2 regions of the Kitasatospora sp. GP30 genome follow, and region 2 is predicted to be linked to the other one. Evidence: riboswitches for the same ligand, from Rfam matches in the RefSeq annotation. Region 2 holds a riboswitch; the other holds the start of a gene.
The links. A riboswitch is a leader RNA that binds a small molecule or an ion and turns the genes downstream of it on or off. The one in region 2 is predicted to bind cobalamin.
Positions count from the first base shown of each region.

Region 1: another riboswitch for cobalamin. It lies ahead of P3T35_RS22135 (HoxN/HupN/NixA family nickel/cobalt transporter); the one in region 2 lies ahead of P3T35_RS20370 (cobalamin biosynthesis protein).

Region 1 covers NZ_JARZAH010000015.1:131,037-145,555, reverse strand. The annotation lists gene P3T35_RS22185 (heavy metal translocating P-type ATPase) at 1-554, opposite strand, end outside; gene P3T35_RS22180 (hypothetical protein) at 551-1,486, opposite strand; gene P3T35_RS22175 (MFS transporter) at 1,674-3,113, shown strand; gene P3T35_RS22170 (hypothetical protein) at 3,180-3,302, shown strand; gene P3T35_RS22165 (nuclear transport factor 2 family protein) at 3,328-3,726, shown strand; gene P3T35_RS22160 (DUF4345 domain-containing protein) at 3,748-4,173, opposite strand; gene P3T35_RS22155 (TetR/AcrR family transcriptional regulator) at 4,262-4,870, shown strand; gene P3T35_RS22150 (PhzF family phenazine biosynthesis isomerase) at 4,892-5,770, shown strand; gene P3T35_RS22145 (MBL fold metallo-hydrolase) at 5,776-6,612, opposite strand; gene P3T35_RS22140 (metalloregulator ArsR/SmtB family transcription factor) at 6,755-7,135, opposite strand; cobalamin riboswitch at 7,207-7,431, shown strand; gene P3T35_RS22135 (HoxN/HupN/NixA family nickel/cobalt transporter) at 7,464-8,594, shown strand; gene P3T35_RS22130 (hypothetical protein) at 8,663-9,208, shown strand; gene P3T35_RS22125 (VOC family protein) at 9,224-9,589, opposite strand; gene P3T35_RS22120 (TetR/AcrR family transcriptional regulator) at 9,601-10,230, opposite strand; gene P3T35_RS22115 (carboxymuconolactone decarboxylase family protein) at 10,325-10,807, opposite strand; gene P3T35_RS22110 (RNA polymerase sigma-70 factor) at 11,047-11,928, shown strand; gene P3T35_RS22105 (flavodoxin family protein) at 12,033-12,728, opposite strand; gene P3T35_RS22100 (LysR family transcriptional regulator) at 12,939-13,835, shown strand; gene P3T35_RS22095 (hypothetical protein) at 14,051-14,296, shown strand; gene P3T35_RS22090 (SRPBCC family protein) at 14,398-14,519, shown strand, end outside.
Region 2 covers NZ_JARZAH010000013.1:94,248-108,766, forward strand. The annotation lists gene P3T35_RS20330 (alkaline phosphatase family protein) at 1-817, shown strand, start outside; gene P3T35_RS20335 (MarR family transcriptional regulator) at 825-1,328, opposite strand; gene P3T35_RS20340 (SDR family oxidoreductase) at 1,380-2,117, shown strand; gene P3T35_RS20345 (hypothetical protein) at 2,166-3,017, opposite strand; gene P3T35_RS20350 (cobyrinate a,c-diamide synthase) at 3,114-4,514, opposite strand; gene cobO (cob(I)yrinic acid a,c-diamide adenosyltransferase) at 4,542-5,138, opposite strand; gene P3T35_RS20360 (putative cobaltochelatase) at 5,144-7,159, opposite strand; gene P3T35_RS20365 (cobyric acid synthase) at 7,195-8,721, opposite strand; gene P3T35_RS20370 (cobalamin biosynthesis protein) at 8,718-9,653, opposite strand; cobalamin riboswitch at 9,684-9,816, opposite strand; gene P3T35_RS20375 (alpha/beta hydrolase) at 10,271-11,395, shown strand; gene P3T35_RS20380 (hypothetical protein) at 11,722-13,221, shown strand; gene P3T35_RS20385 (CDP-alcohol phosphatidyltransferase family protein) at 13,444-14,274, opposite strand; gene P3T35_RS20390 (phosphatidylserine decarboxylase) at 14,318-14,519, opposite strand, start outside.

The sequences.
Region 1 (14,519 bases), on a different contig from region 2:
CAGCCGAGCGCCGCCAGGGTGCCGACCGAGATCAGGGTGTCCATGGTGGCCGCGCCGTGCCGCAGGTTGGTCCAGGCGGCCTTGTGGAACGGCCAGGCGCCGTACGCGACCACCGGGGCGGCCAGCGTCAGCGACGCCCACTGCCAGTTGTTGAACTGCAGCGCGGGGACCATCGCCAGCAGGATCACCGGAACCGCCAGCGCGGCCGAGATCAGCAGCCGCAGCCGCAGCGTGGTGACATGGTCGTTCCCGTCCTCGGCGGCCTCGCTCCCGGCGCCGCCCTGCTCGCCCTCGGGCTTGGGCGGCAGCGGCAGGGTGGCGGTGTAGCCGGCCTTCTCCACCTGCGCGACCAGGTCCTCGGGCGTGATGCCGCTCGGGAAGCTGACCTTGGCCTTCTCGGTGGCGTAGTTGACGGTGGCGGTGACGCCCTCCATCTTGTTCAACCGCTTCTCGATCCGGGCCGCGCAGGAGGCGCAGGTCATCCCGCCGATCAGCAGCTCGACGCGGTCCTCCTCACCGGTCGGCAGGACCGGTCCCTGGACGGTGGAACTCATCGTCCCTCCTCGGTGCTCGCAGTGGCGTGGACGGTGAACGCGGCGGTGTGCACGACCCCGGCGCGCTGGAAGTCCAGGAACAGCCGGTAGTCGCCGGCGGTGGGCACGGTGACGTAGAACGCCACGTCGGGCCCGGCAGCGGTGTGCCCGTCGCCCGGCTCGCCGTCCGGGTGGACGTGCAGGTAGCCCAAGTCCCCGGCTCGCATGGCCACCAGGTGCCCGTAGGCGCCCAGGTACGGCTGGAGGTCGGTCACCAGGCCGTGGCTGTCGGCGATCTCGAAGGTCAGCTTGGCACTCTGACCGGCCGTCACCTGGCCGTCCATGGTGACGGTGTAGCCGTCGACGCTGGCGCTGGTGGCCGGTGCGGGCAGCGGCTGCGGCTGGTAGTCGCCGGCCACCGCCAGGTCGGTGCCCAGGGTGACGTTCTCGGTGGCGCCGGCCGGAGTGAAGTCGGCCACCATCCGGTAGCCGCCGGCGGCCGGGAAGGTCACCGGGACGTGCCAGCTGCCGTCGGCCGCCAGTGTCGGGTGCAGATGCTGATATCCCGTCAAGTCATCGCGGAGCAGGATCAGATGGAGCTCCTTGCCGTGCTCCTCCTGGTAGGAGGTGAGCGGCGCGCCGTTCGGGCCCCGGACGGTGAAGCCCAGGTCGGTCTGCTGACCTGGCGTCGGATTGGCGGGCCGGGTCTGCAGCGCATAGCCGTGGTCGAACGCCGCCAGGGCTCCGGCGGCCGGAGCTTCGGCGCTCGGCTGTCCCGATGACATGCCCGGCATCCCTGGCATGCCCGGCATGTCGTTGCTCCCGTGCGCGCTGCCCGCGGTCTTCTTGGCGCCCGTGTCCAGCGGACCGACCGCATGGCCGATGCCGGCGGCCCCACCCAGAACCACGACCAGTCCCAGAGCGAACGCTGCCAAGCGAGTTGGGGTGTTCACCGTCCTGTCTCCTCTCCACATTCAACGATTAGAACCCTACCCCCCTAGGGTATAGTTCGCAATGTCGACGCGGACCGGCGGACGGCATGCCCGGTCATGCCGGTCACCGCAGCAAATCCCCGATGTCCCCGCCCTGTCGGCTTCCCCCGCCGCAGGCACATACCCCTAACGGGTAGGGAGTACGAAAATGACAACCCCGCAGTCCGGGCCCAATCCCCGTCGGTGGCGCGCACTTGGCCTGATCGCCGTCGCGCAGTTCATGGTGATCATGGACACCTCGATCATCGGTGTCGCCCTGCCCAAGATGCAGACCGCACTCGGCTTCAGTCAGGAGAACCTCTCCTGGGTCTTCAACGCCTATGTGGTCGCCTTCGGCGGCCTGCTGCTGCTCGGCGGCCGGCTCTCCGACCTGTTCGGCGCCAAGAAGCTGTTCAGCACCGGCTGGGCGGTCCTGGCGGCCGGCTCGCTGGTGGCCGGCCTGGCCGGCAACGTCACGGTGGAGCTGATCGGCCGCGCCGCCCAGGGCCTCGGCGCGGCGATGATCGCGCCGTCCGCGCTCACCCTGCTGATGATGCTGTTCGGCTCCGAGCCCAAGGAGCTCACCAAGGCCTTCGCCCTCTACGGCGCCGCCGCACCGGCGGGCGGCACCGCGGGCGTCTTCCTCGGCGGCGTCATCACCCAGTACCTCAGCTGGCCCTGGGTGTTCTTCATCAACATCCCGGTCGCCCTGGCCGCCCTGCTCCTCACCCCCTCGCTGATGCCCGCCGTGCCGCGCCGCACCGGCCGGATCGACTTCCTGGGCGCACTCACCGTGACCGCCGGCCTGGCCGTCGCCGTCTACGCCATCGTCCAGGCCCCGCAGGCCGGTTGGGGTTCCGTCTCGACCATCGCCCCGCTGCTGGTCGGCATCCTGCTGATCGTCGCCTTCGTGGCCATGCAACTGCGCCGCAGTGAGCCGCTGATGCGCATGAGCATCTTCCGCACCCCGAACCTCGGCGCCGCCAACGGCGCCCAGTTCCTGCTGGCGGCCGCCTGGATCCCGATGTGGTTCTTCCTCAACCTCTACCTGCAGCAGGTGCTGCACCTCGGCGCCTTCGCCAGCGGCGCGGCACTGCTGCCGATGACCATCAGCATCATGGTCATCATGATCACGCTGGCCCCGCGCCTGATCGCCAAGTTCGGGCCGAAGCCGCTGATCGTCACCGGCCTGGTGCTGCTCGCCATCGGCCTCGGCGGCCTCTCGATGGCCCGGCCCAACGGCAACTTCTGGGTCGACGTGCTGCCCGCCTCGCTGATCGCCGCGATCGGCATGGCGCTGGCCTTCATCCCGTCGCTCGGTACCGCGATCTCCAGCGCCCCGCCGGAGGAGGGCGGCCTCGCCTCGGGCATCGTCAACACCAGCTACCAGGTCGGCTCCGCCATCGGCCTGGCCGCCATGACCGCCCTGGCCGGCGCCGAGACCAGCGGCACCACCGCCAAGGGCCTCACCGACGGCTTCTCCGCCGCCTTCGTCGGCGCCGCCGCGATCGCCGTCCTGGGTGCACTGCTCGCCGTCGCCACCCTCCGCTTCCCGAAGCCCGCCACCGAGGGCGAGCTGACGGATGCTCGGGAGTCGGCCTCGGTCTGACACCTCCTCACCAGGGCGGGCCCACCACGGGCCCGCCCTCGGGTTTCCGGAAGGAGAACCGCCCCGATGCGAACCACCCTGCTGCGCCTGCTCCGCCACCCGGCCACCCGCTGTCTGGTCGCCTGCCTGGCGGCGGCCGTGCTCCGCGCAGCCGCTGCTGCGGATGATCGACCGGCTCCCTCCCGGTGAACTGTGACATGGTACCTTCCGTGCCATGTCCAAGAGTGAAATCGACGCTGTGACCGCCGAGTTCTTCGGCGCCTTCGACAACCGCGGTGGCAAGCCCGCCGACGTCGACCGGATCCGCCGCCTGATGGTCCCGGGCGGCGTGATCGTGGTGACCCGGCCGACCTACACCGTCTACACGGTGGAGGAGTTCATCGAACCGCGCGAGCGCCTGCTGTCCGACGGCCGACTGCTCGAGTTCTCGGAGTGGGAGACCTCCGAGCGGACCGAGATCGTGGGCGACCTCGCCAACCGCTTCGGGGAGTACCGCAAGTCCGGCACCCTCGACGGCGAACCGTATGGGGGCGGCGGAACCAAGACCTTCCAGTTCGTCCGCACCCCTGACGGTTGGCGGATTACCGCGTTCTCCTGGTACGACCAGCCCTGAGGCCGGTCCGGCGGACCGGGGTCACACCGCCCGTTCGGTCATCGCTTGTCCGCCGGCTGCCCGCCCGGCCACCGCTCGCTCGTCGGCGTTCGCCAGCCAGAAGTAGACCGGTGGCAGGGCCAGTTCACTGACCATCAGGGCCACCTGGAACCACTGCGGCCAGCCGTGGACGGCCACCGAGATCAGCCGGGCCAGGCCGCCGAACAGGAGCACCCCGGCCAGCCAGCGGATCGCGCCGGCCGGGATCGGGGTCTGGCGGGCGGCCCAGAGCCAGGCCAGCCCGTAGCCGGCGAAGGCGGCGCCCATGAAGCGGCTCCAGTTGTCGATCGTCGCGTTGGCGCCGCCGTTGCCGGGGATCGCGGCGACCCCCGCGACCACATGGATCAGCCCGATCGCCACGCAGGCGATCCCCATGAGCTGTGCGAGCACCCTGAGAGTTCTGGCCATGATCCCTCCACGCTGATGGTTATTCAACATGTGTCTACTAGTCAGCGTAGAGTGCGCTAGTAGACGCGTGTCAAGTAACCTGGCGCTCATGTCTCCCCGTCAGCGCCTCCACCCGGCCGAACGCCGTGCCCAACTCCTCGCCGTCGGCGCGGAACTCTTCGCCGCCCAGCCGTACGAGGAGGTGCTGATGGAGGACGTCGCGGGCAAGGCCGGCGTCTCCCGGGCGCTGCTCTACCGTCACTTCGCCAGCAAGCAGGCGCTGTTCGCGGCGGTCTACGAACAGGCGACGGCCCGACTTCTCGAACAGACCCGGGTCGACCCCGCCGACACGCTGGTCGAGCAGCTGATCGAGGGGATGGACGCCCACCTCGACTACTTCATCGCCAACCGCCATGCCGTGCTCGCCGCCAACCGGGTGCTGGTCGGCGACCCCGTGGTCCAGACGATCATGAGCAATGAACTCGACGAGCTGCGGTTCCGGTTGCTCAAGGTGCTGCCGCTCACCGATGAGGCGGCCCGGGAGGCGGTGTCCGGCGTCCTGAAGAGCTGGCTGGTGTTCGTCCAGGTGCTCTGTGTCGACTGGCTGGCCCGGGAGACCTGCAGTCGCACCGAGTTGCGTGACGTCTGCATCGGGGCGGTCCTGGGCGCCATCCGCCCGCTGCTCGCCACCGACCCGGCGCCCGACTGGCCGCGCTAGGCGGCGAGTAGTATCGCTGCCGTGCGATCAGCCCGACGCCCGGCGAGGCCGGTTGCGGTCACCCTGGTGGACGCCTGCGTACGCGCTGACGGGCGCGGGGGCAGTCCCACCGCCGTGCTGGGCGAGGACGCCACGCTCAGCGACGAGCAGCGCCGCCGGATCCCGGGGCTGGCGGGCACCTCGCACGCGGTCTTCGTGGCCACGGCTGCCGATGTCACCTCGCTGCGCTTCTTCACCGCCGAGGGGGAGTTGCCCGCCTGCGGCCACGGGACGGTCGCCGCGCTCGCCTGCAACGCGGGCACGACGAGGCGCAACCGCACCCTGCGGACTGCCGGCAGCCACTGGATCCCGGCCTGGACGCGCCCCCGGAACCTCCTGGTGGCAGCGGAGTTCGAGGCCGGCCGGGTCGCGCTGCGCGAGCCCTCCAATGCCGAGCTGGTGCCGGTGCTGGCCGCGTTGGGTCTCCCGCCTAAGGCGAGCGGCGCCTGCGTGGCGACCCTGGGACGGCCGCGCCTGCTGCTCCCGGTCCCCGATAGCGCCCAACTGTCGGTCCTGACACCGGACTTCGCGGCCCTGGAGGCCGTCTGCCGACAACTCGGGCTGCTGGGTTGCTACCTCTACACCGGCGGCGAACAGGGCTTCGCCGCACGGATGTTCGCCCCCGCCATCGGAGTCCCGGAGGACATCGCCAACGCCAACAGCACCGCCTGCCTGGCCGCCTGGCTTCACGCCGGCACACCGGACTGCCGGAGCATCGCCGTCGACATGGGCGACCAGCTCGGCAGCCCGGCCACCATCACGGCCACCGTCATGGACACCTCCGGAGTCGGCGAACCGGTGGTCCACGTCAGCGGGTTGGCCAAAGTGCGGCGGACGGTGCTGCTGGACCTGCCCGCCTGATCGGCTCAGCGCGGGGCCACCCGGCCCAGTGCCTCGACCAGCTCGTAGGGGTCGTGCGAGCAGACCAGTCGCACCTGGTCGGCATGACTGCGGGCCAGGTCGCGCAGCCGCTCCAGGGTGTAGCGGCGAGTCCGGTCGTCCGTTGCGATGGCACGCTGGAACATGCTCAGGACCGGCGGGCCGCCCGCGGAGTCGGGTGCGACATCGGCCCGCGACAGGTAGGCGTCTCCGCAGTGCAGCAGCCAGCCGTCACCGTCCCGGAGCGCGACGCCGGTGTGGCCCCGGGTGTGCCCGGTCAGCGGCACCAGCAGCAACTCCGGCAGCTCGTCCGGCAGTAGCGGGATCGCCTGGAGGTCGAACCAGCTTTCGGTGCTGGTGGCCTGGTGCTCCACCCAGCGCGGATTGTGGTCCCACTGCGCCGTGCGGTAGCGCTGGCGCTCGGCGCGGGTCGCCAGTTCCCGGGCGGCGCGCAGTTCGTCCGCGAGCAGGTGCACCTGGGCCTGCGGGAAGTCCGCCAGGCCGCCGGCGTGGTCGGGATCCAGGTGGGTCAGCACGATGTGGCGGACGTCCCGGGGATCGTGGCCGAGCGTCCGGATCTGGTGCAACGCGGTCCGGGCGAGGGAGAGTTGGGGGCGGGTGTTGAACCGGAACTGCCGGCCGAGCCGCCCCGGGTCGGTGACGTCCCCGGTGCCGAAGCCGGTGTCCACCAGGATCAGCCCCGCCTCGCTCTCCACCAGCAGGCAGTGGCTCACCAGCCGTCCGAACAACGGCCCGCCGCTGCCCAGCAGCAGCCTGCCGCCCATCGGGCACATGGTGGCGCAGTCGAGGTGGTGGATGGTCACGCTGCCTCCAGGGGGACGGGAGCCGACATGCTCGACTCCACCCTCTCCGACCGCGTGCGAACTGGCAACGACCACCCGCTGTCAGGCGCTCCGCAGCCTGCCGCCCTGCTGTCGGCCCGTCGCGCTGTCAGCAGTCCCGCCGTCAGGCGTCGTGCTCCACCGGGGGGATCTCCAACGGCGGGATCGACGCCAGCAGCGGCGCCAGGTCGGGGGCGGTGAACCGGTAGCGCACCACCCGGCCGTCCTTGGCGGCGGTCACCGCGCCCGAGACCCGCAGCAGGCGCAGGATCTGCGACACCGTGCTCTCGCTGATCCCGGTGGCCAGCGCCAGGTCGGTGACGGCGATCGGCCCGGCCCGGTGGACGGCCAGCAGCACGGAGAGCCGGCCCGGGTCGGCGAGCAGCGAGAAGCGGTCGGCCCAGCCGCGGACGGCCTCGGGGTCGCCGATGCCGGCGATCGCCTCGCAGACCGTGTGCTCGTCGATGGGGCGCCGGTGTGCGCGCTCGTCGGGGACCAGGTGCATGACTCCATCATCCCTCACCTGTCGGGCGTGATCTGCAACACCTGCACACCTGTGCGGGCTTGTGGGTGATTGCAGGTCACCTCTACGGTGGTGCACGCCGTGGTGTTCGGGAAGACCGGTGAACTGTGCCTGTCACAGGAGTCCGGAGCGGCCCTCGCCACTGTGATCGGGAAGTCCTCGCACCAGCCTGCCGCTTGTCGGTGGGCGGCCACTGGGCGCTTGCGCGCCTGGGAAGGCCGGGGGTGGGAACGCTTGACCCGTAAGCCAGGAGACCGGCCACGGCACCGCACGAGAACTGTCCACGAGGTGCTGGAGAGGCTGCCCTGACATGACCCTGCCCGAAACCGCTGCCCCGACACCCCCCGCGAGCGGCACCACCGCCGCGCCGCGCTGGGAGCGCAGGGACTGGATCCGCACCGGCGGCCTGATGGGGGTGATCGCCGCCATGCACGTGGTCGCGTTCTTCATCCTGATCACCATGGTCGCCCCGCACCACTACAGCGTCGGCAACCAGGTCTTCGGCCTGGGCCTCGGCGTCACCGCCTACACCCTGGGCATGCGGCACGCCTTCGACGCCGACCACATCGCCGCGATCGACAACACCACCCGCAAGCTGATGGCCGACGGCAAGCGGCCCGTCTCGGTCGGGTTCTGGTTCGCGCTCGGCCACTCCAGCATCGTCGTGGTCCTGGCCGCCCTGATCGCCACCGGCGCCAAGGTGGTCGGCACCCTCACCAACGACGACTCCCACACCCACAAGCTGCTCGGCCTGGTCTCCACCAGCGTCTCCGGCGGCTTCCTCTACCTGATCGCCGCCCTCAACCTGGTGTCGATGGCCGGGATCTACCGGGTCTTCAAGGCCATGCGGGCCGGCCAGTTCGACGAACACGAGTTGGAGAAGCACCTCGACGGGCGCGGCTTCATGAACCGCATCCTCGGCCGGCTCACCAAGTCGATCACCCGACCGGGCCAGATGTACCTGGTGGGCCTGCTCTTCGGCATCGGCTTCGACACCGCCACCGAGGTCACCCTGATGGTGATGGCCGGCTCCGGCGCCGCCGCCGGCCTGCCCTGGTACGCGATCCTCTGCCTGCCGCTGCTGTTCGCCGCCGGCATGAGCCTGTTCGACACCCTCGACGGCACCTTCATGAACTTCGCCTACCACTGGGCGTTCTCCAACCCGACCCGCAAGGTCTTCTACAACCTCACCATCACCGGCCTCTCCATCGCCGTCGCCTTCCTGATCGGCACCATCGAGCTGGTCGGCGTGCTCCACGACCAACTGCACCTCAGCGACCCGGTGACCGGCTGGATCTCCGGCATCGACCTCAACAACGTCGGCTTCGTCATCGTCGGCCTGTTCGTCCTGGTCTGGGCGGCGGCGCTGGGGTACTGGCGCCTGGCCAAGGTCGAGGACCGCTGGGAGACCAAGAACGCCGCGGCCGCGCACGGGAGCTAGCAGCGGCAGTGATCACCATCCCCTATCCTTGGCGCGGTTCCACACGGGATCACCGTGAATGAGGGGGAGTGTTGAACGGGACCATCGCGGTCTACGCGGAACCGCCCGGAATCGGCCGGGCGGGGAAGTTCTGGGTCGTCATCGACGGGGTGCGGGTCGGCCGGGTCCGGCAGGGCGACGCCATGCGGTTCGCCGTGGCGGCCGGCACCCACACGGTGCGGGTCGGTTCCGGTGACCGCACCACTCGCTCCAACGCGGTGGCGGTGGAGGTGGCCGAGGGCGGGGAGTCCCTGGTGACCGCCCGCAGCACCGGCTTGAAATTCGCTCTCCTCGTCCCGTTCCTGGCCGGTGTCGTCGTGCCCCGGGTCTATGTGCTGGGATTCGTCGTGCTGCTCGCCGCCGTGTTCGCCGCCGTCCCCGGCGTGCTGTTCCGGGTGGCCGTCCAGAGCCTGCCCGAGCCGAGCTCCGCGGGCCCGGCCACGCAGCCCGCCGCGGACGGCGAGCCGGCCGCCGCGGGGGCAGCGGTCGGGGAGGCGGCGGTTGGGGGGAGTGGCCTGTGGTGGGAGTCGGACCCGGCCCTCGCCAAGCGGTACCGCAAGGCCGCCGACTCCTGACGGCCGTCACGGCCGTTACTCCGGGGACATGACCTCGTAGAGGTTCCGGGCGTCGTCGGCGAAGTACAGACCGCGGGCGCACAGCGGGTGGTCGATCCGCCCGTTGTCGGGCTCCCTGGGGTCGTTGCCGTACGGCACCCCGGCGGCGCGGAGCCGGGCGAGGATGCCGTCGAAGGTCGCCGTGTCGACGTCGAACGCCAGGTGGTGGCCGGGCGGGTCCTCGACGGACATGAAGTCCAGCGTCAGGCACTCGTTGACCCGCACCGGCGCGAAGTGCCGATCTGCGCCTCGGTAGTCCAGCCCCATGATGCCGGCGAAGAAGCGGGCGGCCGCCTCGTTGTCGACGGCCGGGACGATGGTGTGGTTCAGCGTGATGGGCATGGTTTCCCCCTTCAGTTTTCGACTGGTTGGGACAGGGCGCCGTGCAGGAAGAGGTCGACGAGCTCCTCCACGCTGAGCTCGGTCGACTCATCCCCCGACGCCGGCCTGCGGGCCTGGAAGAAGAGCATGCCGAGGAAGACCGACGCTGCCTGCTCGGCGGACACCCTCAGCAACTCCCGCTCGGGTTCGAAGAGTTCGGCGAGTGCCGCTTGCACCGGTGCGAAGCCGGCCGCACGGTCGGGTGGGCCTCCCGCGCTGCCGGGGCGCCCGGTCCGTTCCCGCCCGCCCGTCGCGTGCAGCGCGCCGACCACCGCGCCGATCCGGTCCAGGTGGGCGTGCAGCGCCGCGGCGGCCTCCGTCAGTCGGGCGGGGAGCGGCTGGTCCGTTGATACCAGGGCGAGTTCGGTCAGGGCAGTGGCCGGACTGAGCGCCTCGGCCAGGCAGGCGTCCAGGAGTTCGTCCTTGTCCGCGAAGACGCGGAAGATGGTGCCCTCTCCGATGCCGGCGGCCTGGGCGATCTGACGGGTCGTCACCGCGCTGCCGTGCTCGATCACCAGGGGGAGTGCGGCGCGAACGATCATCTCGCGGCGGCTGTCGGGATCCATCGACGGGGCTCGGCGGCGACTTGGTGTGGTTGCCATGTGGTCCAGTATCGGAGTGAGTGCTCACTCCGGTCAAGGGGCTCGGCCCTGGATCGGGTGATCCAGGGCCGAGCCCCTTGAGTCGTGCGATCGGCTACTCCAGCGCGGCGAACATGCCGGGCTCGTAGGAGCCGCCCTGGCTGTGCACGATCACGCTCATCCGGTTGGCCGCGTTGATCAGGGCGACCGTGCAGATCAGGGCGCCGACCTGGTCGTCGTCGAAGTGCTTGCGCACCTCGGCCCAGGTCTCGTCGGACACCCCGGCGCTGCCGTCGGCGATCCGGGTGCCCTCCTCGGTGAGCGCCAGGGCGGCGCGTTCGGCCTCGGTGAACACGGTGGTGTGGCGCCAGGCAGCGACCAGGTTGAGTCGCAGCGCCGTCTCACCGTCGGCCGCGCCCTCCTTGCCGTGGATGTCGACGCAGAAACCGCAGCCGTTGATCTGACTAGCCCGCAGCTCCACCAGGTGCTGCACGGTCTTCGGGAGAGTGGACCCCTGGAGGGCCAACGCGGTGGCGTAGAACCGCTTGCCGACCGTCGCGGCGGTCGGGCTGTCGAACAGGTTGAAACGGGCTTCCATGGCTTCGTCCTCAGGTGTGATGGGTGATGGTGGGTGTGGTGCGGGGTGCCGGGCTACAAGCGGCGGTCCGTGCAACGGCGTTGGACGAACACAAGATGCGGACCACCCGTGCGCTGTGACAGCAGGTCGATGTGACGTGCGCCACCGATCGCGGGTGTCACAAAACGGCGGAGGCCGGCGTCTCGTGTGCGACCCAGTCGGAAACGCCCGTGCAGGAGCCGGAATTGAGTGAGCAGGCCATGGAACCCACTGAACTGAACTCCGCCACCGAGACGTTCATCGCCCACCGCAACCTGCTCTTCACCGTCGCCTACGAGCTGCTCGGCTCGGCTGCCGACGCGGAGGACGCCCTGCAGGAGACCTGGCTGCGCTGGGTGGGCGTCGACCTCGCCACCGTGCGGGACCAACGCGCCTACCTGGTCCGGATCGCCACTCGCCAGGCGCTGAGCCGGCTGCGAACCCTGGCCCGCCGCAAGGAGTCCTACGTCGGCCCCTGGCTGCCCGAGCCGCTGCTCACCGCGCCCGATGTCGCCGAGGACGTGGAGTTGGCCGACAGCCTCTCGATGGCGATGCTGCTGGTACTGGAGACCCTCGCGCCCACCGAGCGGGCGGTGTTCGTGCTGCGCGAGGTGTTCGGGCTGGAGTACGACGAGATCGCCGAGGCCGTCGACAAGACACCGGCCGCCGTCCGCCAGATCGCCCACCGAGCCCGCGCCCATGTCGCCGCCCGCCGCCCGCGCGGGGCCGTCTCCGCAGCCGACACCCGTCACGCCCTGGCGGCCTTCCAACAGGCCGTCGAAACCGGCGACTTGCAGCAGCTGCTCGACCTGCTCGCCCCGGACGTCGTGCTACTGACCGACGGCGGCGGAGTCGCACGCGCCGCCCTGGCGCCCATCGTCGGCGCCGACCAGGTGGCCGCCGTGCTGGCCAGGATCGCCACCACAACCGTCCTGCGCCCGGCCCAGGTCAACGGCCACCCGGCCCTGCTCCTGAGCCTCAATGGCGAACTCGACACCGTCACCGCCCTGCGCATCGACGACGGCCTCATCACCGGCCTCTACGCCGTGCGCAACCCCGAGAAGCTGGCGCGGATGGAGCAGCAGACCACGCTGAGCCGGTGACGACGATCGCCGCCTCCTGGACAGGCATGCCGTGAGGTCCCTATCGGGAAAGACAGCAGGCCTGCCAACGGGTTCCCGGCGCCGGTGCGAGGCGATCCGCGCGGTCAGGCGCCGGTCAGTGCTGCCAGCGCGTCGTCCGTGTCCCTGAGGGAGGCCGACAGGCCGCGGGCCTCGTGCTCGGTCATCCGGGGGGTGTCGTGCGGCACGGCGTTGACCCAGCGCTGGGTCAGGCGGGCGATCCGCTCGCCGTAGCGCTGCGCGGTGATCCGGTCGCCGCGCGATCCGGCGTGCTCGGGGCCCAGGTCGGCGTGGCTCTGGCTCATCAGGCCCAGCCAGGAGCCCAGCCGGTTCACGTCGTCGCGGGTGCCACCGCTCCAGTTGTTGCCCGGCATGTCGCCCACGCCGATCCACTGCATGCCCAACTGCGCGGCGAAGACCGCCAACTGCTGCAGGACCGCCAGCTTGTCGCCGCTCTGCGAGGCGGACATGGTGAACCCCGCGGCCAGCTTGTCCTTCCACGCCTGCGTCGTGAACGGCGTGAACGCCGCCTCCATGAACGCCTTGAACACCGCCGACACGCTGCCCATCAGCGTCGGGCAGCCCATGACGATCGCATCGGAGCGATCGAGCAGCGCCAGCACCTCCGCATCGTGCCAGCGGCCCGCGATGACGTCCTCGGGCCGGATCTCGACGAGATGCACCTGGGCGCCCGGCACCAGCCGCGCCCCCTCGGCGAGGTGCTCGGCCAGGACCCGGGTGTGGCCGTGCACCGAGTGGTAGACCACCGTCACCGTGACCATCGGCGCATCGTGCTCACGGTCAACGCCATTGACTGCCATGTACTTTCACTACTTCCGGTCGTGGGCCCCTGCATGTTCCGGTTGTGGGGCCCTGCTCGCCCAGCCATCACACCCCGCGCACGGCACGGCATCAACGCCGAACTTCGCCACCCAGCGATCGGTCGCACCGATCGATCGCGTTAGCCTGCTCCCGTGGACAGGGTGGACAGGATGGAACTGGAAGCATTCGTCGCGGTCGCGGAAGAGCTCCACTTCGGCCGCGCCGCCGCGCGCCTGCACCGCGGGCAGCCCACCGTCAGCGACGCCGTCAGGCGGCTGGAGACCACGTTGGGCGGGCGGCTGTTCCACCGCACCAGCCGCCGGGTGTCACTGACCGATCTCGGCGAAGCGCTGCTGCCCGACGCGTACGCCGCCCTGGCCCAGCTGAACCGCTTCCAGCAGCGCGGGCGCTCGCTGGCCGCCGGCGACCGGGCCCACACCACCCTCGTCGTCGGCCACGCCGAATACACCGGCCACCAGTTGCTGCTGCGCTGCCTGCCGCAACTGCGGGACCGTTTCCCCGATGTGACGATCGTGCCGGAGGCGATGGCAACCACGGCGCAGGTCACCGCCCTGCGGGCGCAGGCGATCGGGCTGGGCATCGGCTGGGCGACCGGCGACGTCACCGGGGTACGGGCGAGGGTGCTCTCCACCGAGAGGTTCATGGCGCTCGTACCCGCGGCCCACCCCCTCGCCGGGCATGCCGAGCTGAGCGCGTCCGAACTGTCCACCACCGGCCTGCTCACCTGGCCCCACCAGATCAACAGCGGTCTGTGCGACCGCCTGCTGTCCGCCTTCCAGATCGGCGGAGCCGACCTGCGCATCATCAGAACCGCCGACAGCGTGCACGCCATCGCCGCTCATGTCGCCGCGGGAACGGGCATCGGCATCACCGTCGAATCCGCACTCGACCACCAGCCACCCGGCCTGCGCATCATTCCCCTCACCGGCCCTTCGACCACCGCCGACCAGGTCGTCCTCACCCCTGCCGAGCCGTCGCAGCCGGCCATGGCACTGCGCGATCTGCTGCTGCTCGCCTCGGCAGAGTCGTCTTCCACTGATCACTGAGCGGTGTGCATCGTGGAACCGGCCGAGCCGACGGCCCTCTTGGAGCGGTTCCCCGCCGCCGGGGCCTGGCCGGCGCCTGGCCGGGGCCGCGGTACCCATGTGGTTGACCGGCCGTCACCCGCGCGATGGACAAACCGCATAACTCGGGTGCGCGCGGTCAAGGGATCGTCAGCAAGCGAAAGACCGGTCCCACGATCCCGAGGAGCACCCACCAAATGCAGCGCACCACCGCGAAGCTCACCACCATGACGATTGCCACCGCCGCGCTGGTGCTGGCCGGCACCACGGCGTTCGCGGGTTCTGCCGCGGCGGACGGCAGCCGGAATCGCCTGTCCGGCCCGCCGGTCACCGTCCTGCAGTGCGAGGAGGGCGGCGGCTTCGTCGCTACCGACATCCGCACCCGCCGTGACTACTGCGAGGGCGGCGAGTACAACGGGCGTTATGTCACCTGGGACTACTGAGAAACTGGGACTACTGAGAAAGCAGAGGCGCGTTAGGATCGCCAGCGTCAGGGGGCGCCCACCGTCAGGGGGCGACCCAGCCGGGCAGTGAGGGGGACGACATGCGTATGGCCGACGGTCCGACCGTGGAGTGCGAGATCCAGGTGAACGCACCCGTGGCGCGGGTCTGGGAGCTGGTGACCGACATCAACCTCCCGGCCAGGCTCAGCCCCGAACTGCAGCG
Region 2 (14,519 bases):
CGCCGGCTGCGCCCAGGCCACCCCCGCCGGCCACCCGACCACCGCCGGGCTGCCCACCCCCGACCACGTGATCGTGGTGGTCCTGGAGAACCACGGCTACTCGCAGATCATCGGCAGCTCCAGCGCCCCGTACCTGAACGGCACCCTCAAGGCCGGCGGCGCCAATCTCACCAACTCGTACGCCATCACGCACCCGAGTGAGCCCAACTACTACGCGCTGTTCTCCGGCAGCACCCAGGGCCGCACCGACGACAGCTGCATCGGCGTCCAGTCGCTGACCGCGCCCAGCCTGGGCTCCGAGCTGCTGGCCGCCGGAAAGAGCTGGCTCAGCTACAACGAGTCGCTGCCCAGCCAGGGTTCGACGGCCTGCAGCAGTGGCGAGTACGCCCAGAAGCACAATCCGTGGTTCGGCTTCGCCAACGTCCCGCTGAACACCGCCGACACCTTCGCGCAGTTCCCGACCGACTACACGAAGCTGCCCAAGGAGTCGTTCGTCATCCCGAACCTCTGCGATGACATGCACGACTGCTCGATCAAGACGAGCGACTCCTGGGTCAAGAACCACCTCGGCGCATACGCCAGTTGGGCGCAGACCCACAACAGCCTGCTGGTGGTCACGTTCGACGAGGACGACAGCACCACCTCCGCCAACCACATCCCGACCCTGGTCTACGGCCAGCACGTGATCCCGGGCAGCAGTGCCACCGCCACCTACAACCACTACGGCGTATTGCGCACCCTGGAGGATCTGGCCGGCCTGACCAGCCACGCGGGCAACGCGGCCACCGCCTCCGACATCACCGGCATCTGGAACTGATGATCCATCAGTTCTGAATGCCGACAAGGAACTTGGCGAGCAGGCGAGCGAGGTCCGCCTGCTCGTCGGCGTTCAGCGCCTGGTCCACCAGCTGCTGCTCATGGTGCAGCAGGTCGCCGACCGCGGCGTCCACGGCGAGGCGCCCGGCCTCGGTGAGCCGCACCGGCACCGCCCGGCCGGCCGGCTCGGGCGGCAGGCGCTCGACCAGCCCGGCGGCCTCGGCGCGGTCCACCCGCTGGGTCACCGCCCCCGCGGAGATCAGCGAGCGGGCCGCCAGCTCGCGGGTGGGCAGGCAGTACGGCGCACCCGCCCGGCGCAGTGTGCTCAGCAGGTCCAGGGTGGCGGCGTCCATGGCGACCAGGGCCAGGGTGCGGCGCCGGTCGTCGGTCAGCAGCTTGGCGGCCTGACGGATCCGGGTCAGGATCCGGATCGACCCCACCGGCAGCCCGGGCCGCTCCCGCTGCCAGGCGCCGGCAATCCGCTCGGCAAGATCTTCTTCGTGTGCGCTCACAGTGCTAGTGTGCCAGTGACGTTTAGGTCTAAACGAGGGGAGTGGCGCAGCATGCGTCAGATCATCGTCACGGGTGGCGGCACGGGGCTCGGCAAGGCCATCGCGGCGGCCTTCGCCGCGCAGGGCGACCAGGTGGTGATCACCGGTCGGCGCAAGGACGTGCTCGACCAGGCCGCCGCCGAGCTGGGTGCGAACGCGCGGGCCGTCGCCTTCGACGCCGCCGACCCGGCGCAGGTCGAGGCGGCGCTGGCGGACCTGCCCGAGCGGGTCGACGTCCTGGTCAACAATGCCGGCGGCAACCGCGACCGTACCGGCCCGCCGCTCACCCCGCAGGCCGGCCTGGCCGGGCTCGCCGCGCGCTGGCAGGCCAACCTGGACGCCAACCTCTTCACCGCGGTGCTGGTCACCGAGGCCCTGCGCGACCGGCTGAACCCCGGCGCCCGGGTGATCAACTTCAGCTCGATCGCCGCCCACCGCGGCGGCAGCGGCTCCTACGGCGCCGCCAAGGCCGCCATCGAGAACTGGAACCTCTCGCTGGCCCAGGAGGTCGGCCCCGAGGGCATCACGGCCAACGTCATCGCTCCCGGCTACATCAGCGACACCGACTTCTTCGGCCCCGACGGCATCCCCGCCCAGCGCCTGGCCTACAACGTGGCCCAGTCCCTCAACAAGCGCGCCGGCCACCCCGAGGACGTGGTCGCCACCACGCTCTTCCTCGCCTCCCCGGCCGCCGGTCACCTGACCGCCCAGGTCTTCCACCTGGACGGCGGCTCCATCACCGGCCGCTGAGCAGGCGTCAGGGCCCCGCCGTGCGGCGGACAGGGCCCTGAGCGTCGGTCACTGGTTAGCGGTCAGCCAGGTGTTGGTGGACCACAGTGCGGTGCCGTTCTTGTCGTAGACGACGAAGTTGCCGTCGCTCTGGAAGACGGCGCGGTCACCGGCGTGGTAGTAGGTGCCGGCGGCCCAGTAGGGGTTCCCGCCCGGACCGGCGAGGACGAGGTTGCCGTCGGCCTGCACCTGCAGGTGGGGGTAGTAACTGCCGCTGGTGCCGCTGCTCCAGAGCTGGGCGTTGTCCCGCTTGCGGTAGATCACCAGGTTGCCGTCGGACTGCAGCACCAACCAGGCGTTGGCCGACTGCAGGAAGTCGCCCTCGCCCAGCCAGCTGAGGTCGGTCCCCTCGGTCCCCGACAGCGGGTTGACCGACGGGCACCACTGGGAAACCTGCTCGACGTTGTCGGAGAACCACACATTGGGGGTGGTGGGATCGCCGGCCTGCAGGGTGCCGGTGCTCTGCAGGCCGGCGGTGCCGTGGCTGCCCCAGGTACCCGAGCTCCAGAGCGCGTGCCCGCTGCTGTCGTAGACGACGAAGTTGCCGTCGGACTGGGAGACGGCGTGCGCGCCGGGGTGGCCCCAGGTGCCGCTGCTCCACACGGCCGGGCCCTGACCGCCGGTCTGGGTGAGCAGGTAGAGGACCAGGTTGCCGTCGGTCTGCATGACCAGCTTGGTGACCGGGTTCTTCGCCACCGGCCCCTGGTAGGTGGCGATGGTGTTCGGGCTGGTGGCGCTCTGGCCCGGGCCGAGCGCGTTGATCGGCGAGATCGTCGGCCTGCCGGTGGTGTCGGTCACGCAGCTGGTCGCGTTCGCGTGGGCCGCGCCGGCCGAGACCGTCAGACCGGTGAATGCGAGCACGGCGGCCACCGCCGTGCCGACGAGTCGTCTGGGTGTGTCGATGATGTCCCCCTAGGACAGTTTCAGCTCCGGACTGAGGCCGGAGCGGGGTACTTCTTACCGTCCTTGATCGTCCAGGTAAAGCGGGATCCGGCCGGCCGCGCGCACGAACCGCTCCGCCAGCTGCGGGGCGCCGGCCCAGTGCAGGTGCAGGTAGGAGGCGTGCACGTTCGCGGTGGTGAAGCCCTCGGTGACGGTGGTGTTGACGGGGGAGCGCCAGGCCCACGCGGGGGTGGCGGGGGAGGCGCCCGGGGTGCAGGCGGTGCGGTGGAACTCGTGGCCGCGCACCCGGGTGCCGGCGGGGGCCAGCGGGCTGTCGTGCAGGGCGACCGCCTCGCGGTAGCCCAGGGTGAGCCGCTCGGTCATCCGGGCCGTGGCGTCCAGGATGCCGCACATCGGATGGCCGTCCAACTCCCGCCCCAGGTAGAGGAGTCCGGCGCACTCGGCGGCGATCGGCGCACCAGTGGCAGCGAGTTCGGCGATCGCCGTCCGCAACTCGCTGTTGGTGCTGAGCTGTTCGCCGTAGACCTCGGGAAAACCGCCACCGATCACCAGGCCTGACGCACCGTCGGGAAGCCGCTTGTCGTGCAGCGGGTCGAACGGGACGACCTCGGCGCCGGCGGCGGCCAGCAGTTCGGCGTTCTCGGCGTAGCTGAACGAGAAGGCGGCACCGGCGGCCAGCGCGATCCGGGGCGCGGCGGTGGTGACCCGGGCCACCTCGGCGGTCGGGTCCCAGGGGGCGGCGGTGAGCGGCGGGGCGGACCGGGCCAGCGCCAGCACCGCTTCCAAGTCCACCGAGGCGGCGATGAGTTCGGCCATGTCGGCGACCGCCTGCAGGGCCGCCGCCGAGCGCTCCACCACCGGGACCAGGCCCAGGTGCCGACTCGGGGTGGCCACGGCGGCGGTGCGCCGCACCGCGCCCAGCACCGGCACCCCGGCGCCCTCCTCCAGTGCCTCGCGCAGCAGTTGCTCATGCCGGTCGGAGGCGACCCGGTTGAGGATCACCCCCGCCAGGCGCACCTGCGGGTCCCAGGTGGCGAAGCCGTGCACCAGGGCCGCCACCGAGCGGGACTGCGAGGAGCCGTCCACCACCAGCACCACCGGTGCCCGCAGCAGCTTGGCGACCTGCGCGGTGGAGGCCAACTCGCCGCGCCCGGAGGCGCCGTCGAACATCCCCATCACGCCCTCGATCACCGCGATGTCCGCCCCGGCCGCACCGTGGCGCAGCAGCGGCTCGATCCGCTCCGGGCCGCACAGGAAGGCGTCCAGATTGCGCCCGCGGCGGCCGGTGGCCAGCGCGTGGTAGCCCGGATCGATGTAGTCCGGGCCCACCTTGTGCGGGGAGACGGCCAGGCCGCGCGCGGTGAGCGCGGCCATCAGGCCGGTGGCGACGGTGGTCTTGCCGGCCCCCGAGGAGGGGGCGGCGATGACGAGCCGGGGGAGGTGCACGTGCGTCAGAGCCTTACCGGTAGGGCGGTCGGGGAGTTACCACTCGATCCCGCGCTGGCCCTTGCGGCCGGCGTCCATCGGGTGCTTCACCTTGGTCATCTCGGTGACCAGATCGGCCAGTTCGAGCAGCGCCTCGGGCGCGTACCGGCCGGTGATCACGACATGCTGGTTGCCGGGGCGGTTGCGCAGCACCTCGACCACCTCGGCCACGTCCACCCAGCCCCACTTCATCGGGTAGGTGAACTCGTCCAGCACGTACAGCCGGTAGCTCTCGGCGGCCAGGTCGCGCTTGACCTGCTCCCAGCCCTCCTTGGCGGCCTCCTCGCTGGACTCCAGGTCGCGCTGCACCCACGACCAGCCCTCGCCCATCTTGTGCCAGGCGACGCTGCCGCCCTCACCGGAGGCGCCCAGCACCTTCAGCGCGTTCTCCTCGCCCACCTTCCACTTGGCGGACTTGACGAACTGGAACACCCCGATCGGCCAGCCCTGGTTCCAGGCCCGCAGCGCCATGCCGAAGGCGGCGGTCGACTTGCCCTTGCCCGGCCCGGTGTGCACGGCGGTGATCGGCTGGTTGCGGCGCTGACGGGTGGTCAGACCGTCGTTGGGGACGACCTCGGGCTGGCCCTGCGGCACGGGGATCACGCTGCCTTTCGAGAGGTGGAGGGGCGGTGGGCGTGCACCAGGGCGGCCACGCCCTCGGCACGCAGCTCGTCCAGGGAGACGGCGTTGGCGTTCAGCTGGGTGGCCAGGGTGCGGGCCAGGCCGAGCCGGACCGGGCCGGACTCGCAGTCCAGCACCACGGCGGCGGTGCCCTGGGCGGCCAGCAGAGCGGCGGCCCGGCCGGCCTCGGCGAGCGCGGTGCGGCCGCCGGTGGCCCGGCCGTCGGTGACCACCACCAGCAGCGGGCGGCGCAGCGGGTCGCGAAGGCGCTCCAGCCGCAGCACCTCGTGGGCGCGCAGCAGACCGGCGGCCAGCGGGGTGCGGCCACCGGTGGGCAGCCGCTCCAGGCGGGCGGCACCGACCTCCACCGAGGAGGTGGGCGGCAGCGCCAACTCGGCGCCGCTGCCCCGGAAGGTGATCATGCCGATCTTGTCGCGGCGCTGGTAGGCGTCCATCAGCAGCGACAGCACGGCGCCCTTGACGGCGGTCATCCGCTGCCGGGCGGCCATCGAGCCGGAGGCGTCCACCACGAAGAGCACCAGGTTGGACTCACGGCCGCGGCGCACCTGCTCGCGGAAGTCGTCCGAGCGCAGCACCAGCGCCCGGCCGGAGCGGCCGCGGGCCCGCTGGTGCGGGGCGGCGGCGCGCAGGGTGGCCGAGAGGTGCAGCCGGGTGAGGGCGCCCTGCGGGCGGCGGTCCCGGATGGTGTGGCCGCCGTCGGTCTCGGCGGGGGAGCGGCGGCCCTGGGTGCCGTGGCCGGTGCCGGGGACCTTGAACAGGCGGGTGCGGTACGGCTCACCGGCCGCCACGGGCGTGGACTCGCGGGCCGGGGCGCCGCCGGGCGCGGGCAGCTTGGGGGCGGCCTCCTGGAGCTCCTCGGTCGACGCGGCGTCGGGCGCCCCGCCGTCGGACGGCTCCGGAGCCCCGCCGGGGCCGCCGCCCGGGCCGCCGTCGCCAGGCCCTTCGCCGTCCGGGTCGTCGTCGGGCTCGTTGTCCGGGTCGGTGTCGGGCTCGGTGTCGGGCTCGCTGTGCTCGCTCAGCGTCCGGTCCAGCTGCTCCTCGTCCAGCCCGGGCGCGTCGAACGGGTTGCGGCGGCGCCGGTGCGGCAGGGCCAGCTGCGCGGCCTTGCGGACGTCCTCCTCCGCCACCGCCGTGCGGCCCGCCCAGGCGGCCAGGGCGACGGCGGCGCGGGCCATCACGATGTCCGCGCGCAGCCCGTCCACCTCGAAGGCGGCGCAGACCGCGGTGATCTGACGCAGCGCCGCATCGCCCAGCACCACGGACGGCAGCAACTCCCGTGCCGTGCCGATTCGTTGAGCGAACTCCTGCTCGGCGTCCCGGTAGTCGGCCGCGAAGCCCTCCGGGTCCGCGTCGTACGCCAGCCGCCGCCGCACCACCTCGGCCCGCTCCTGCGGATCCCGGGTGGCCGCGATCTCCACCGTGAGCCCGAACCGGTCGAGCAGCTGCGGCCGCAGCTCGCCCTCCTCCGGGTTCATCGTCCCCACCAGCAGGAACCGCGCCGCGTGCCGCACCGAGACGCCCTCGCGCTCCACGTAGGAGCGCCCCATCGCCGCCGCGTCCAGCAGCAGGTCGACCACGTGGTCCTGCAGCAGGTTGACCTCGTCGATGTAGAGCACACCGCGGTGCGCCTGGGCCAGCAGCCCCGGCTCATACGCCTTCACGCCCTGGGCGAGCGCCTGTTCGAGGTCCAGCGAGCCGACGATCCGGTCCTCGGTGACGCCGACCGGCAGCTCCACCAGCCGGGCCGGCCGGTCATGGGAGCCGGCGGAGTGCGGCGCGTCCGGACACTGCGGGTCGGGTGCCGCCGGGTCGCAGGCGAACCGGCACCCGTCGGCCACCGCGATCGACGGCAGCAGTCCGGCCAGCGCCCGCACCATCGTCGACTTCGCGGTGCCCTTCTCACCCCGCACCAGCACCCCGCCGACCGCCGGCGAGACCGCGTTCAGCAGCAGCGCCAGCCGCAGATCGGCCATGCCGACGATCGCGGTGAACGGATATCGGACGTCACTCACAGCAAGTCACCTTCCACAGCACGCGCCGTCGGAGCCCCCGGCGGGACGAACGGCAGGGCGCCGTCCACCCCGCCCTCGATCAGCCGCCACAGCGCGTCGGTGTCGGCATGCTCCTCGATCAGATCCCCCAGCCGGTCCAGCCGGGCCTCCCGGGCCGCCGCGAACGAGATGCCCGGCGCCGGCGTGAAGTCCCGCCCGGCCAGCGCCGCGACCTCGCGCAGGAAGGCCCGGCGGAACCCGTCGTTCTCCAGCGCCCCGTGCCAGGTGGTGCCCCACACGGCACCCACCCGGCAGCCGTCCAGGAAGGGTTCTCCGCCCTCGACCCGAGCCACCCCGTGGTGGATCTCATAGCCCTCGACCCGCTCGCCGTACGCCTCGCCGACCGGCCGCCCGAGCGTCTTCTCGGCCTGGAACTCCACCCGCACCGGCAGCAGTCCGAGCCCGTCGACCACCCCGGCGCCCGACTCCACCGAGTCGGTGATCCGCTGCGACAGCATCTGGTACCCGCCGCACACCCCGAGCACCGGCCGGCCCGCCAACGCCCGCTCCCGCAGCGGCTGTTCGAGGCCCCGCTCGCGCAGCCAGGCGAGGTCCGCCACCGTTGCCCGGGTGCCCGGCAGCACCACCAGATCGGCGTCCGCCAACTCCTCGGGCCGCGTCGCCCAGCGCACCAGCACCCCGGGCTCCTGGGCCAGCGCGTCCACGTCGGTGAAGTTGGACAACCGGGGCAGCCGCAGCACCGCCACCCGCAGCACGTCCCGGCCGTGCGGACCGGCCGTCGCGCCGCGCTCCACGGCCGTGGTCAGGTCCAGCGAGTCCTCCGCGTCCAGCCACAGGTCGGCCAGCATCGGCAGGGTGCCGAGCACCGGACGGCCGGTCAGCTCGTGCAGCATGTCCAGGCCGGGCTTCAGCAGCCGGGCGTCGCCGCGGAACTTGTTCACCAGCCAGCCCGCCACCAGCCGCTGGTCCTCGGGGCTGAGCAGCGCCAGCGTCCCGTACATCGCGGCGAAGACCCCGCCGCGGTCGATGTCGCCGACCACCAGCACCGGCAGCTCGGCGGCCCGGGCCAGGCCCATGTTGGCGATGTCCCGGTCCCGCAGGTTGATCTCGGCCGGCGAGCCCGCGCCCTCGCACACCACCACGTCGAACCGGCGGCGCAGATCGGCCAGGCACTCCAGCGAACGCTCCAGCAGATACGGCTTGCGCTCCCGGTAGTCGAGTGCGCCGACCTCCGCGACCGGGCGCCCCAGCAGTACCACCTGGCTGCGCCCGTCGCCGCCCGGCTTGAGCAGCACCGGGTTCATCGCCGCCTCCGGCTCGACCCGGGCGGCCTGCGCCTGCATCACCTGAGCCCGGCCGATCTCGGCGCCGTCCGCCGTGACCATCGAGTTGAGCGACATGTTCTGCGCCTTGAACGGCGCCACCTTGACGCCCTGCCGGACCAGCCAGCGGCAGATCCCGGCGGTCACCACGCTCTTGCCGGCATCCGAGGTGGTGCCGGCGATCAGGATCGCGTTGCTCATCGACGTCCCTTCCACAGCGCGCGGGCCACCACCGTGGCCCCTAGCGCCAACAACCCGATGCGGCGCGACAATTGACAGGCCCGCTCGATGTCGCCGACCGCCACCGGGCGCTGCTCGGCGCCCAGCACCGGGCGGTGCTCGACGCGGGTTCCGTACTGCAGGGTGCCGCCGAGCCGCACACCGAGCGCCCCCGCGAACGCCGACTCGGCCTGACCCGCGTTGGGGCTCGGGTGCGCCGAACCGTCCCGCCGCCAGATCCGCCAGGCCCGCCCGCGGTCCTCGGCGGCGGCCACCGCGAGCAGCGCGGTCAGGCGGGCGCCCGGCCAGCCCGCGACATCGTCCAGCCGGGCCGCCGCCCAGCCGAACCGGCGGTAGCGCGGCGACTTGTGGCCCACCATCGCGTCCAGGGTGTTCACCGCCCGGAACGCCAGCAGCCCGGGGGAGCCCGCCAGCGCGCCCCAGACCAGGGCGTTGACCACGGCGTCCGCGGTGTTCTCGGCCACCGACTCCACCACCGCGCGGGCGATCTGCTGCTCGTCCAGTCCGCTAGGGTCCCGCCCGCACAGATGCGGCAGCCGCTCCCTGGCCGCCGTCAGGTCACCGGCCGTCAGATGGCCGCCGATGGTGCGAGCCTCCCGGGTCAGCGAGGTGCCGCCGAGCACCGTCCAGGTCGCCAGCGCGGCATTGGCGGCCCGGCGGGCGGGCCCGGCACCGCGCTCCAGGAGCGCCGCCCCGGCGGCCACCGCGCCCACCGCGAGCGCGGTGTGCAGGGCGCCGGCGCCGCGGTGGTCGCGCCAGAGCGCGCGTTCCAGGGCGGTCGCGGCCCGGCCGAAGGCGGCCACCGGGTGGCCGCGCCGGGGGTCGGCGAACACGGCGTCGGCGGCATAGCCGGCCACCGCGCCGCAGGCATAGCCAGCGACGGCGCGCTGCATCGAAGCGTGTCCTCACTCAGGGTCCGCGCCCCGGATCGACGTAACGGAGGCGAGAGTTCCTGGCTCCCGGGGCGGCCGACCTGCCGCACCCCGGTGACAGTGGCGGGACCGCGCCGGACTCGCACCGGGCTTCCTCTCCTATGCCTCCGTATGGCCCAGCGATCCCATCACGCCCGCTCTCCGGGCGTCAACCAGCCCTCCGGGACACCCGCCCGGTGCAGCCCGCGCCCGAGCCACCCGGTCACGCTTGATCGGCGGCTCTGGCCGGCCCGACGGCGAAGCCGGCGCCGACCGCCGCGATCAACGGGCCGACGGCCGGCACCCGTTACGGCTGGCGCCGGGCGGAGGGTGCCGGGGTGGCCGTTCGGGCCGGGGTGGGGAGATCGCGGTCGGCGGTGCGGGACTGCGTCCTGCCGGGGTCCGTGTAGGCGGCACTGCTACCGCCGGGCGGAGGGTGCCGGGGCGGCTGTTCGGGCCGGGGTGGGGAGATTGCGGTCGGCGGTGCGGGACTGCGTCCTGCCGGGGTCCGTGCGGGCGGCCGTGCTGCGGTGGCGGGTTCGGATGCTCCGGGGTGAACTGGTGACGTCCGCAGCCGTCGTCACCACCCGGGGAGAGCCATGCGTTGGGGAACCGTCGCCGCCGCGGCCGCCGCCGTTGTCGCCGGAGCGGGCGCGGCCGTGCTGCTGGTCGGCCGCCGGGTCTCCGACCTGGCACTGCGCCCGGAGACGGCAGAGCACGGGCCGGTCGCGGCCGAGCCGGTGCTGCGGGTGCACCGGATGACGGCCCGCGAGGTGACCCTGACCCGGACGGTGGGCAGCGGCCGGCGCGGCATCTACGCCCTGGACTGGCCCGGCGGCCACGCCGTGGTCGGCGACGTCCTGGCCACCGACCCGCAGACGGTCACCCGCCGCATCGAGCGGTCCGCCGGCAGCCCGCCGGCCGACGGCGCCGAGGTGGAGCTGAGCAACCGGGTGCTGCGCGGCGACCCGGGTTCGGCCTGCGGCCTGGACTACATGGACGTGGTGATCGACGGCGAACTGGGCGGGCTGCCCGCCTGGTACGTGCCGGCGGTGCGCGGCACCTGGGTGATCCTGGTGCACGGCGCGCTGGCCGACCGCCGCCAGGCCCTCCCGGTGCTGCCGGTGCTGCGGCGGCTGCGGCTGCCGGCGCTGGTGGCCAGTTACCGGGGTGACCAGGGCGCACCCGCCTCGCCGGACGGCATCGGGCACTTCGGCGAGACCGAGTGGCGGGACGTGGACGCGGCGATCCGGTTCGCCAAGGAGGCCGGGGCCGGCCGGATCGTGCTGTACGGCTGGTCGGTCGGCGCGACCACGGTGCTGCAGACCGCCGCCCGCTCCGACCTCCGGGACCACCTGGCCGCCCTGGTGCTGGACTCGCCGGTGCTGGAGCCGGCCGCCTCGGTGCGCGGGGTGGCGGCCAGGGCGGGCGCCGGGGCGGTGGCCGGGCAGCTGGGCGCCTGGGCCGCACAGGGGCGCACCGGCGTCGACCTGGCGGGCCTGGCGCGGATCGCCGACGGCACGGACCTGGCAGCCCCGGCCCTGCTGCTGGCCAGCCCGCAGGACGGCGTGGCGCCGTTCCGGGACGCCGAGCGGCTGGCCGAGCGCCGCAGCGATCTGGTCTCCCTGCACGCCTTCCCGGGGGCCGGCCACGCCGGGCTCTGGAACGCCGATCCGGCCCGCTACGAGGAGCTGCTGCGGCGCTTCCTCACCCCGATCCTCTGAGCCCCGATCCTCTGAGCCCCGATCCGCGGGGCCCGATCCGCTGGGCCCGATCCGCTGGGCCCGATCCACTGACTCACCCCGGTCCTCTGCGCCCCGTCCCCGGGTCCGCGCCGCTGAGCCCCGGACCCCCTGCGGCTCGCGCGCGTTGGGTGACCCCTTGACCACGTTCGGTGCCACCCACTACTGTCGTGCACAGATCACCGGCCGCCGGGAGGCCCGGTTTGGCCGCTCTTGCCCCGAGTCACGGCCCCGCGCAACCTGCTTCTGTACAAGACGCGCCGAACTCGATGTGACAACCGCCCCGTACACGGGGAAGACTGCACGGCGTGACGTCTCGGAATCCGCGCGACCGTGATGCCCCGCTCCCGCCGACCACGGGCACCGGCGCGACGGTGACCCGTCTACCCGGCACGGCCCGCCGTGCCGATGGCGCCCAGCCGGGCCGCTCCGCCAACCGCCGACGCACCCCCAAGCCCGCCCCCGGGCGCGGCCGGGTCCCGGTGCCCGACGGTTTCCCCGGCCCCGGCGAGCTGGCGCCGCTGGCCCGCCGGATGCTGGCCGACGCAGTACGGATCGCCCGCTGGGCCGGCGAGCTCGAAGCCGTCGACAAGCGCGGCGAGCTGCTGCCCGACGACGCCCGGGCCGCCGGGCGGGCTCTCGCCATGACCGTCGGCGCCGCCGCCAAGGCCTGGGGGCAGGCCCTGATGGTCGGCCTGGTCGAGCCCCGGGACGGCGGCGCCGCCCCCGGCTGGCGGCTGCACGCCTGGGAGCACGACGACGAGGCGGTGCTGCGCGGCTGGTCCGCGCTGTTCGACGCCTGGACGCTGCTCGCCCCGGTGCCGCCGGCCGCGCTGCGCGGGGTCTTCGCGCTGCTGGCCGGTCAGGCCGTCGACCAGGCCCCGCAGCTGCTCTCCTTCCTGCACCTGGTGGACGGCCCGGTCGCCGACGGCGAGCTGATGGAGCTGCTCCGCCGCGGCCTGGACGAGCGGCGGCGCGGCGGCGGCGAGTTCGCGGCGCTCTCCCCGGTCCCGCACGCCGCCTCGGCCGTCTCCGCGGTGCGCGGCACCTGCCGGGAGCCGCAGATCGACACCCCGCCGTCCGTGTCCGACGTGGCCGCCGTGCTGGACTGGATGCTGGACGGGCTGACCGCCGTCGGCGCCGTGGTCCGCCGGGACGCCGCCGCCGAGCTCTCCCCGCTGGGGCACTGGGCGGTGCGGGCCAAGCTGGAGGAGATCTGCACCGTCGCCCAGACCGCGGCCGGGCACATCGAGCAGAGCGCCCTGGAGCTGCTGGACGCCTGCGCCAACTACACCCCGGGCCCGGCCCGGGCCGAGTACCGCGCCTGGGTGGCGGCCCGGCCGGTGGACCGCGCGGTGGCCGAGCTGCTGGAGGTCGCCCGCGGTGAGGACGCCCTGCTGCGCGGCCTGGCCTTCGAGGCGCTGCGGGTGGCCGGCGGTACCGCTGAACAGGTGGTGCGGTCCGCTGTGGACGAGCCGGTGCTGCGCCCCTACGCGCTGCTCTGGCTGGCCGAGCAACTGGACGAGGGCGGGGTGGTCCCCTCGGACGTGCTGAGCGCCGAGGACGCCGCCTGGCTCTGGGTGGACACCGCCGCGGCGGTGCTCGACCACGGCGAGACCGAGCTGCTGGTCGGCCATGTCGAGGGCGCCAGCGCGGGCGACCCGGTGCGACTGTTCGCCCGGGCCCGGCAGTCGGGGCACCCGCGGGCCGCCTCGGTGCTCACCGCCGTCTCCTCGGTGCACCCCGACCCGGCCGTCGCCCGGGCGGCCCGCCGCTCGGCGTTCAGCGTGCACCGCGGCGGAGCCTGAGGCGAGCCCCGCAGCGCGGCCTGAAGCGTGCACCGCAGCGCGGCCTGAAGCGTGCACTGCGGCGGAGCCTGAAGCGTCCACCGCAGCGCGGGACCGCGACATGCGTCGCGGCCGGACCTGAGGCGAGCCCCGTGGCGGGGCCTGACGGCCCATCAGAGCGGTGAAACACCGAGGGCCCCGGAACGGGATCGTTCCGGGGCCCTCGGGCTTGCTACGGGCGGCTCAGCAGCCGCGGGACTCCGCGCGGCGGGCCCGCACATCGCCGACCTTCTGGCCGACCTTGCGGCGGATCACCAGCAGCGGTGCCATCGCGGCCAGCGCGATCTGGGCGAAGGCGCCGATGTGCATCAGCACGTCGCCGCCGGGCAGACCGGCGGCCCAGGCGGCCAGGCAGCCGATCGAGACCACGATCCAGCCGAGCGTGGCGGTGGCCAGCAGACCCTGCGGCTTGGGGTACTCGACCTGGCTGACCATCAGGTAGGCCACGCCGAAGATCGCCAGCAGACCGGGCAGGAACGGCGGGTCGAGCAGCACGATGGCGATCACCGTCAGCGCGCCCATCGGGCAGGGCATGCCCTGGAAGACCCCGGGGCGCATCTTGACGGCCGAGAACCGGGCCAGCCGCAGCACCACCGCCAGTAGCACGGTGAGCGCGATGAACGCGGACAGGCCCTGGTTGGTGCCGGGCGAGACGATGCCCCAGACCGCGACGAAGTAGGCCGGCGCGATGCCGAAGCTGATCAGGTCGGCCAGGTTGTCCAGCTCCGCGCCGAGTGCCGAGGCGCGCAGCTTGCGGGCCACCAGGCCGTCGAACAGGTCGCACATCGCGCCGAGCAGCAGCAGGGTCACCGCGGTGGCCGCGCCGTGCCGCATGGTGCCACCACCGCTGCTGCTCCCGGTGATGTGCGGGATCAGCATGTTGGTGGTGACGGAGTAGATCGCCAGGAAGCCGCAGACCGCATTGCCCAGGGTCAGGAAGTCGGCCGTGGACAGGGCCTGCGGCGGACGGGGCGCGCGCAGCTCGCGGTCGCGCGCCCAGCGGCGCCGACGCAGCTCGGTCTCCTCCGAGTCGTCGATGCCCACCAGGGTTTCGGGATCAGTCACGGTCAAGGCGTGTCACCCCCGCCGTCGTCTTCTGGCCGACCGTGACGCCCACCTCGACGCCGGCCGGCAGGTAGGTGTCGACGCGGGAGCCGAAGCGGATCAGACCGATCCGCTCGCCCTGCTCGACCTTGGTACCGGCCGGGACGTACGGCACGATGCGGCGCGCCACGGCGCCCGCGATCTGCACCATCTCG